Regions from separate parts of the Kribbella sp. NPDC056345 genome, predicted to be linked through region 1. Evidence: predicted binding sites of a transcription regulator. Region 1 holds the regulator's gene; the other holds the start of a gene.

Region 1 (3,467 bases):
ATTCCGCCTTCGGGGCCGATGACGATGACGACGTCGCCGGTGGCCGGTACTTCGAGGTCGGCGAGTGGCACGGTTGCTTCTTCGTGCAGGATCACGGGGAGGGCCGCATTCTGCACGAGCTTGGCGATCTCCGGGGTGGTGGCGATCGGGGTGACTTCGGCGAACCATGAGCGACGGGATTGCTTGCTGGCCTCGAAGGCCCAGGCCTGCCACTTGGCGAGGGTCTTCGCGGATCGCTCCGGGTTGCTGCGGAACTGGCTGCGCTCCGCGTTCCACGGCACGATCACGTCGGCGCCGATCTCGGTCAGCATCTCCACGGCCAGCTCGGCCCGCTCGCCCTTCGGCAGCGCCTGGACGACGACGAGCCGCGGCGTACCGGCCGGGTCGCTGCCGCGCTGGTCGACGGTGACAGTCAGCCCGGTCTTCGAGGCGGTCGCGACCGGCCCTTCGGCCCAGGAGCCGCGCCCGTCGGTCAGGCGGATCCGCTCGCCGGGGCCGATCCGCCGGACGACGGCGGCGTGCCGGCCTTCCGCGCCGTCCAGTGTCAGCTCTTCGCCGTCGAGCTCGGCGGCGAAGAAGACCGCGACGCCCATGGTTTAGTGCTGGCCGAAGGCGTCGCGGAGGCGGCCGAAGACGCCCTTGTGGGCGGCCTGGATCTGGCCGTGCGGACGCTCCTCGTCACGCGCCACAGCGAGCTGCCGGAGCAACTCCGCCTGGCTGTCGTCGAGCTTGGTCGGGGTCTCGACGATGACCTGGACGATCAGGTCGCCGCGACCCGCATGCCGCAGCCGCGGCACACCACGCGCAGTCAGGGTCATCGCCGTACCGGACTGGGTGCCGGGGCGGATCTCCAGCGGGGTGGTCTCGCCCTCCAGCGTCGGCAGGTCGATCGTGGTCCCGAGCGCGGCCGCCGTCATCGGCAGCGTGACCGTGCAGTGCAGGTCGTCGCCGTTGCGGGTGAAGACCTCGTGCTGCTCGACCTCGATCTCGACGTACAGGTCACCGGCCGGACCGCCGCCGGGACCGACCTCACCCTGACCGGACAGCTGCACGCGGGTGCCGGTGTCGACGCCGCCGGGGATCTTCACGGTGACGGTACGGCGGGAGCGGACCCGGCCGTCGCCCGCACACTCGACGCACGGGTTCGGGATCGTGGTCCCGAAGCCGCGGCAGTTCGGGCAGGGGCGCATGGTGCGCACCTCGCCGAGGAACGAGCGCTGGGTGTGGGTGACCTCGCCACGGCCGTGGCAGATCTCGCAGGTGACCGGCTCGGAGCCGGCCGCCGCACCGGAGCCCGAACAGGTCGGACACAGTACGGCGGTGTCGACCTTCAGCTCGCGGGTCGTCCCGAACGCGGCCTCGGCCAGGTCGATCCGCAGCGGGATCAACGCGTCCTGGCCACGTCGCGTCCGCGGCCGCGGCCCGCGGGTGGCCCCGCCGGTCTGGCCGAAGAACGCGTCCATGATGTCGGTGAACGTGAACGCCTGACCGCCGCCGAACCCACCGGGCCCGCCACCGGCCGACGCGAACGGGTCGCCGCCGAGATCGTGCATCTGCCGCTTCTGCGGATCGCTCAGCACCTGGAACGCGCGGCCGATCTCCTGGAACTTGTGGTGCGCGTCCTCGGAGTCGTTGACGTCGGGGTGGTACTGGCGCGCCAGCTTGCGGTACGCCTTCTTGATCTCGTCCGCTGAAGCGTCACGGCTGACGCCCAGGACGGCGTAGTAATCGGTGCTCATACTCCAGACCAGGGGTTAAGTGAATGCGTCATGACTCAGCCAATATCTGGCTGACGTAGCGCGCGACGGCCCGTACGGCGCCCATCGTGCTGGGGTAGTCCATGTGGGTCGGGCCGACGATGCCGAGGGTGGCCAGCGCCTCCGACTTGGACCCGTAGCCGGTCGCGACCACCGAGGTGGTGGCCAGCTCCTCGTACGGGTTCTCGTGACCGATGCGGACCGTCAGGGTCTGCGGGTGGGTCGCCTCACCGAGCAGCTTGAGCAGGATGACGTGCTCCTCCAGCGCCTCCAGCACCGGCTTCACGTTCCGCTCGAAGTCGTCGCCGTACCGGGTCAGGTTGGCCGCGCCACCGACCGCGATCCGCTGCTCACCCATCTCGTCGGTGAACGCCTCGAGCAGGGTTGTGACGATCGCCGCGACCAGCGGGCGGTCGTCCGGCGCGAAGTTGTCGGCGACCGTGGCGAGCGAGGTGGCCGCCTCGGTCAGTCGCTGGCCGACCATGGCCGTGTTCAGCCGTGACCGGAGGTCGGCGACCAGTTGCTCGTCGATGTCCTTCGGCAGCTCGACGATCCGCTGCTCGACCCGGCCGTTGCTGGTGATCAGGACCAGCAGCAGCCGGCGCGGTGACATCGTGACCACCTCGATGTGCCGGACGCTCGACCGGTTCAGCGACGGGTACTGCACGATCGCGACCTGGCGGGTGATCTGGGCGAGCAGCCGGACCGTCCGCCGTACGACGTCGTCGAGGTCGACCGCGCCGCCGAGGAAGGACGTGATGGCCTTCTTCTCGGCCGCGGACAGCGTCTTGACCGTGCTCAGCTTGTCGACGAACAGCCGGTAGCCGGCGTCGGTCGGGATGCGGCCGGCGCTGGTGTGCGGCTGGGTGATGTACCCCTCCTCCTCCAGCGCGGCCATGTCGTTACGCACCGTAGCCGGGGAGACACCGAGGTTGTGCCGGTCGACCAGTGTCTTCGAGCCGACCGGCTCGTGGGTCGCGACGTAGTCCTCGACGATGGCGCGGAGTACATCCAGCTTGCGCTCATCCAGCACGCGACCACCCTCTCCAGCCTCTTGGCACTCAAAAGCTCAGAGTGCCAGTCTAGGCGGTGTCGGGCGACGCTCCCAACGGAACTGCTGCGGGGCGCGTCACTGTACTGGCCACATCAAGCGGCTGATCCTGGACCGCAGAGTCGATAAAAGACTCCAGTACGTCGAGCACGTGGTACGCCAGCTCGCCGTTCGCCCGGTGCGGTTCGCCGTTGCGCAGCGCCCGGGCCATGTCCGCCACACCGACGCCCCGACCGGCCCCGGCGTACCCGCCGGCTGTTGCCACTTCCGTCCACTCCCGCTGGGTCGGAGTGACGATCTCAACCGCCCCGTCGAAGCCATTGGGGTCCGGAACCGACAGACTGCCCTCAGTCCCGTGCACCTCGATCCGCGGCAACCGACCGGCCCACACGTCGAACGACATCAGCACGGTGGTCAGTGCGCCGGACTCATGCTCCAGCACGCCGGTCAGGTGCGTCGGAACCTCCACCGGGAAGACAGTCCCGGCCCGGGGACCGGTGTGGATCATCCGCTCCTGTTTCGACTGCCCGGCGCGCGCGGTGACCCGCCGTACCGGACCGAGGAGGGTGACCAGGCTGGTCACGTAGTACGGGCCCATGTCGAGGACCGGGCCGCCACCGGGCTGGTAGTAGAACTCAGGCGCCGGGTGCCACAGCTCG
Region 2 (3,467 bases), on a different contig from region 1:
ACCAGAGCAGAGCCGCCACCGGCGACGATGCCCTCTTCGATCGCGGCGCGCGTCGCGGAGACGGCGTCCTCGATCCGGTGCTTCTTCTCCTTGAGCTCGACCTCGGTGGCCGCGCCGACCTTGATCACGCAGACGCCGCCGGCGAGCTTCGCCAGCCGCTCCTGCAGCTTCTCGCGGTCCCAGTCGGAGTCGGTCCGCTCGATCTCGGCCTTGATCTGGTTGACCCGGCCCTCGATGTCGTCGGCCTTGCCGGCACCCTCGACAACAGTGGTGTTGTCCTTGGTGACGACGATCCGGCGCGACGTACCGAGCACCTCGAGGCCGACCTGGTCGAGCTTCAGCCCGACCTCCGGCGCGATGACCTGGGCGCCGGTGAGGGCGGCGAGGTCCTCGAGCATCGCCTTGCGGCGGTCACCGAAGCCCGGCGCCTTGACGGCGACGGAGGTGAAGTTGCCGCGGATCTTGTTCACCACGAGGGTGGACAGGGCCTCGGCCTCGACGTCCTCGGCGATGATCAGCAGCGTCTTGCCGGACTGCACGACCTTCTCCAGCAGCGGCAGCAGGTCCGCGATCGCGGAGATCTTGCCCTGGTGGATCAGGATGTACGGGTCCTCCAGCACCGCTTCGCCGGCCTCGGCGTCGGTGATGAAGTACGGCGAGATGTAGCCCTTGTCGAACTGCATACCCTCGGTGAACTCGAGCTCGGTCCCGAAGGTGTTCGACTCCTCGACGGTGATCACACCGTCCTTGCCGACCTTGTCGAACGCGTCCGCGATCAGGGTGCCGATCTCGGCGTCCCGGGCGGAGATGGTGGCGACGTGGGCCATGTCGCCCTTGTCGTCCACCGGCCGGGCGGTCTCGACGAGCCGCGCGGAGACGGCCTCGACAGCCGCCTCGATCCCGCGCTTGAGGCCCATCGGGTTGACCCCGGCGGCGACGGCCCGCAGGCCCTCGTGCACCAGTGCCTGCGCCAGCACCGTCGCGGTGGTGGTGCCGTCACCGGCGACATCGTTGGTCTTGGTGGCGACCTCCTTGGCCAGCTGCGCACCAAGGTTCTCGAACGGGTCGTCCAGCTCGACCTCACGGGCGACGGTCACACCGTCGTTGGTGATGGTCGGGGCGCCCCACTTCTTGTCCAGGACGACGTAGCGGCCCTTCGGGCCCAGCGTCACCTTCACCGTGTTCGCGAGCTTGTCGACGCCACGCTCCAGCGCGCGCCGAGCGTTCTCGTCGAACTCGAGGATCTTCGGCATGAAGAAAACCAGTCCTTTTCTGAATGTCTCGCGTAGCAGGCTTCGATCCAGGTCCCACTGTCCTGACCGGCTCCGCCCCGGTGCCAGAGGCGGCCGGGGCGGTGTCAGTCAGGAACAGTGGGCGGTCGTCACTTGCTGACGACTGCGAGGATGTCGCGGGCGCCCAGGATCAGGTAGTCCTGGCCGTCGTACTTGACCTCGGTGCCGCCGTACTTGGAGTAGATGACCTTGTCGCCGACAGCGACGTCCAGCGGGACGCGGTTGCCGTTGTCGTCGATCCGGCCCGGACCGACGGCGAGGATCTCGCCCTCCTGGGGCTTCTCCTTGGCGGTGTCCGGGATCACCAGGCCGGACTTCGTGGTCTGCTCGGCTTCGAGCGGCGCGACGAGGACACGGTCCTCGAGCGGCTTGATCGTGACCGACACTTGCTGACCTCCACGGTCGATTCGCATTTTTGTCTGTGGTGCTGCGCGGTCGCGCTCCCCTGCCGTCGCGGGGCTCAGGAGGCCGGACCGTTGGCACACTCACTAGGAGAGTGCCAACACCGAATCTAGGCCGCGATTAGCACTCGGTCAACTCGAGTGCCAGATCAATCTCGCCAGGAGCGCTCACTCCGGGCAACTCTTGACCACGCACCGGAGTCTGACCCCCCACAGGAACCCGATCGGACGGGGTCCGGACGTTGGAGGGTCACCATGTCCATGCGCCTACTGAAGTCCACCATCGCCGTGGCCGCTCTCGCCGTCACGCCACTGGTCGCCGCAGCAGCCCCCGCCTCCGCCGCACCGCTCAGCCAGTGCGACTCCGCGACCTTCAAGAAGGTCGGGAGCGGTTGGACGGTGTTCGTCCCGGGCGAGTGGGAGAGCACCAGCACCACGTGCAACCTCAAGTACGGCGACAACCCGCACCGCGACCCGAAGAACCCGTTCGGCGACCCGGCCCGGGCCATCCAGGCACTGCAGAGCAACCTCAACTACTGCTACGGCTCCAAGCTGGCCAAGGACGGCCGGTACGGCGCCAAGACCCGCGATGCCGTGAAGGCTGTCCAGAAGAAGCTCAAGCTCCCCGCGGACGGCGTCTACGGTCCGCAGACGCGGTCGGCGATGAAGTGGCGGATGTACAACCCGTCGAAGAAGGTCTGGAGCCAGGGCTGTTACGACAAGCTCTGAGCATCCGGGCGTGTGCAGATAGTGGTCACGCGCTGGCCTAAGCCGGGCCGGCGTGGGACCGTCTTCTCATGGCTTTCACGCTCCCCAAACTGCCGAAACTCTCCGGCCGCACCCTCGTGGTGCTCGCCGCCGTAGGTGCGTTGGCGGTCGGTGCGGTCGCGGCGAACGCCTCCAAGAAGCAGCAGGCGGCAGCGCCGAAGCCGGCCAGCGACCAGGCCGCTCCGCTCACCACGGACAAGGCCGGCGACCACGTCTCGCTCGAGGCAGCAGCCGCGGCCGAAGCCAAGCTAGGTCAGTGCCGCTCCGCACGGCTCATCCCGGTCAGCAAGACCTGGGGCATCCCGATGCCGTCGGTCAACGGCAGCTCCAGCACCAACTGCAACCTCAAGTACGGCGACACCCCGCACCGCGGCTCCGACCGGACCGGTGATCCGCTGACCGCCATCCAGGTCCTGCAGCGCAACCTGAACTCCTGCTACGGCACCAAACTCACCGTCGACGGTATCTACGGCAAGAACACCCGCGCCGTGGTCACCATGGTTCAGCGCAAGCACAAGATCGTCGTGGACGGCATCTACGGCCCCAAGACCCGCTCAGCGATGAACTGGCGCCTCTACTCCACCTCCACCCGCAGCTGGAGCAAGACCTGTTCCAGCCCGCTCTAAAGTGTGCGGGTGACCGTCACCTCCCTGCTGGACAACCCTGAGGTCCTGGCAGCCGCCTGTGCGGAGTACGAGGTGGGTCGAGAGCTACAGGTCGTCGAGAAGCTCCGACGCCGGTACGACGGCGCCCTGGTCAGTGCTGCGGTCACGCAGGCCGCACTGCGGTACCGGGCGGTCGCGAAGTTCGGTGCGGACGCAGCGCGGATGTACTTCACCCCGGACGGCTACGAGCAGTCCACCCGAACCGTAGTGGGCACCCACCGGGCCGCACGGATCGCTGCGGCCCTGCCGGGGAGCAGGGTGATCGACCTGGGCTGCGGAATCGGCGGTGACCTGATCAGCGCCGCCCGCGCCGGCCTGCGGGTCACCGGTGTCGAGCGTGA

Evidence for each region. The regulator HrcA, encoded in region 1, represses chaperone genes, less so after heat shock. The targets are predictions, from matches to a motif close to TTGGCACTCGNNNNNNNCGAGTGCCAA.
Region 2: the regulator HrcA is predicted to act here: its motif matches at 1,815-1,841, upstream of groES (co-chaperone GroES).

What each region holds. Positions count from the first base shown of each region.
Region 1 covers NZ_JBHJQQ010000001.1:50,409-53,875, forward strand. The annotation lists gene ACFCV3_RS00280 (16S rRNA (uracil(1498)-N(3))-methyltransferase) at 1-593, opposite strand, end outside; gene dnaJ (molecular chaperone DnaJ) at 597-1,739, opposite strand; gene hrcA (heat-inducible transcriptional repressor HrcA) at 1,768-2,790, opposite strand; gene ACFCV3_RS00295 (Gfo/Idh/MocA family protein) at 2,840-3,467, opposite strand, start outside.
Region 2 covers NZ_JBHJQQ010000004.1:505,280-508,746, reverse strand. The annotation lists gene groL (chaperonin GroEL) at 1-1,253, opposite strand, end outside; gene groES (co-chaperone GroES) at 1,382-1,678, opposite strand; gene ACFCV3_RS17360 (peptidoglycan-binding domain-containing protein) at 1,949-2,422, shown strand; gene ACFCV3_RS17355 (peptidoglycan-binding protein) at 2,491-3,087, shown strand; gene ACFCV3_RS17350 (methyltransferase domain-containing protein) at 3,097-3,467, shown strand, end outside.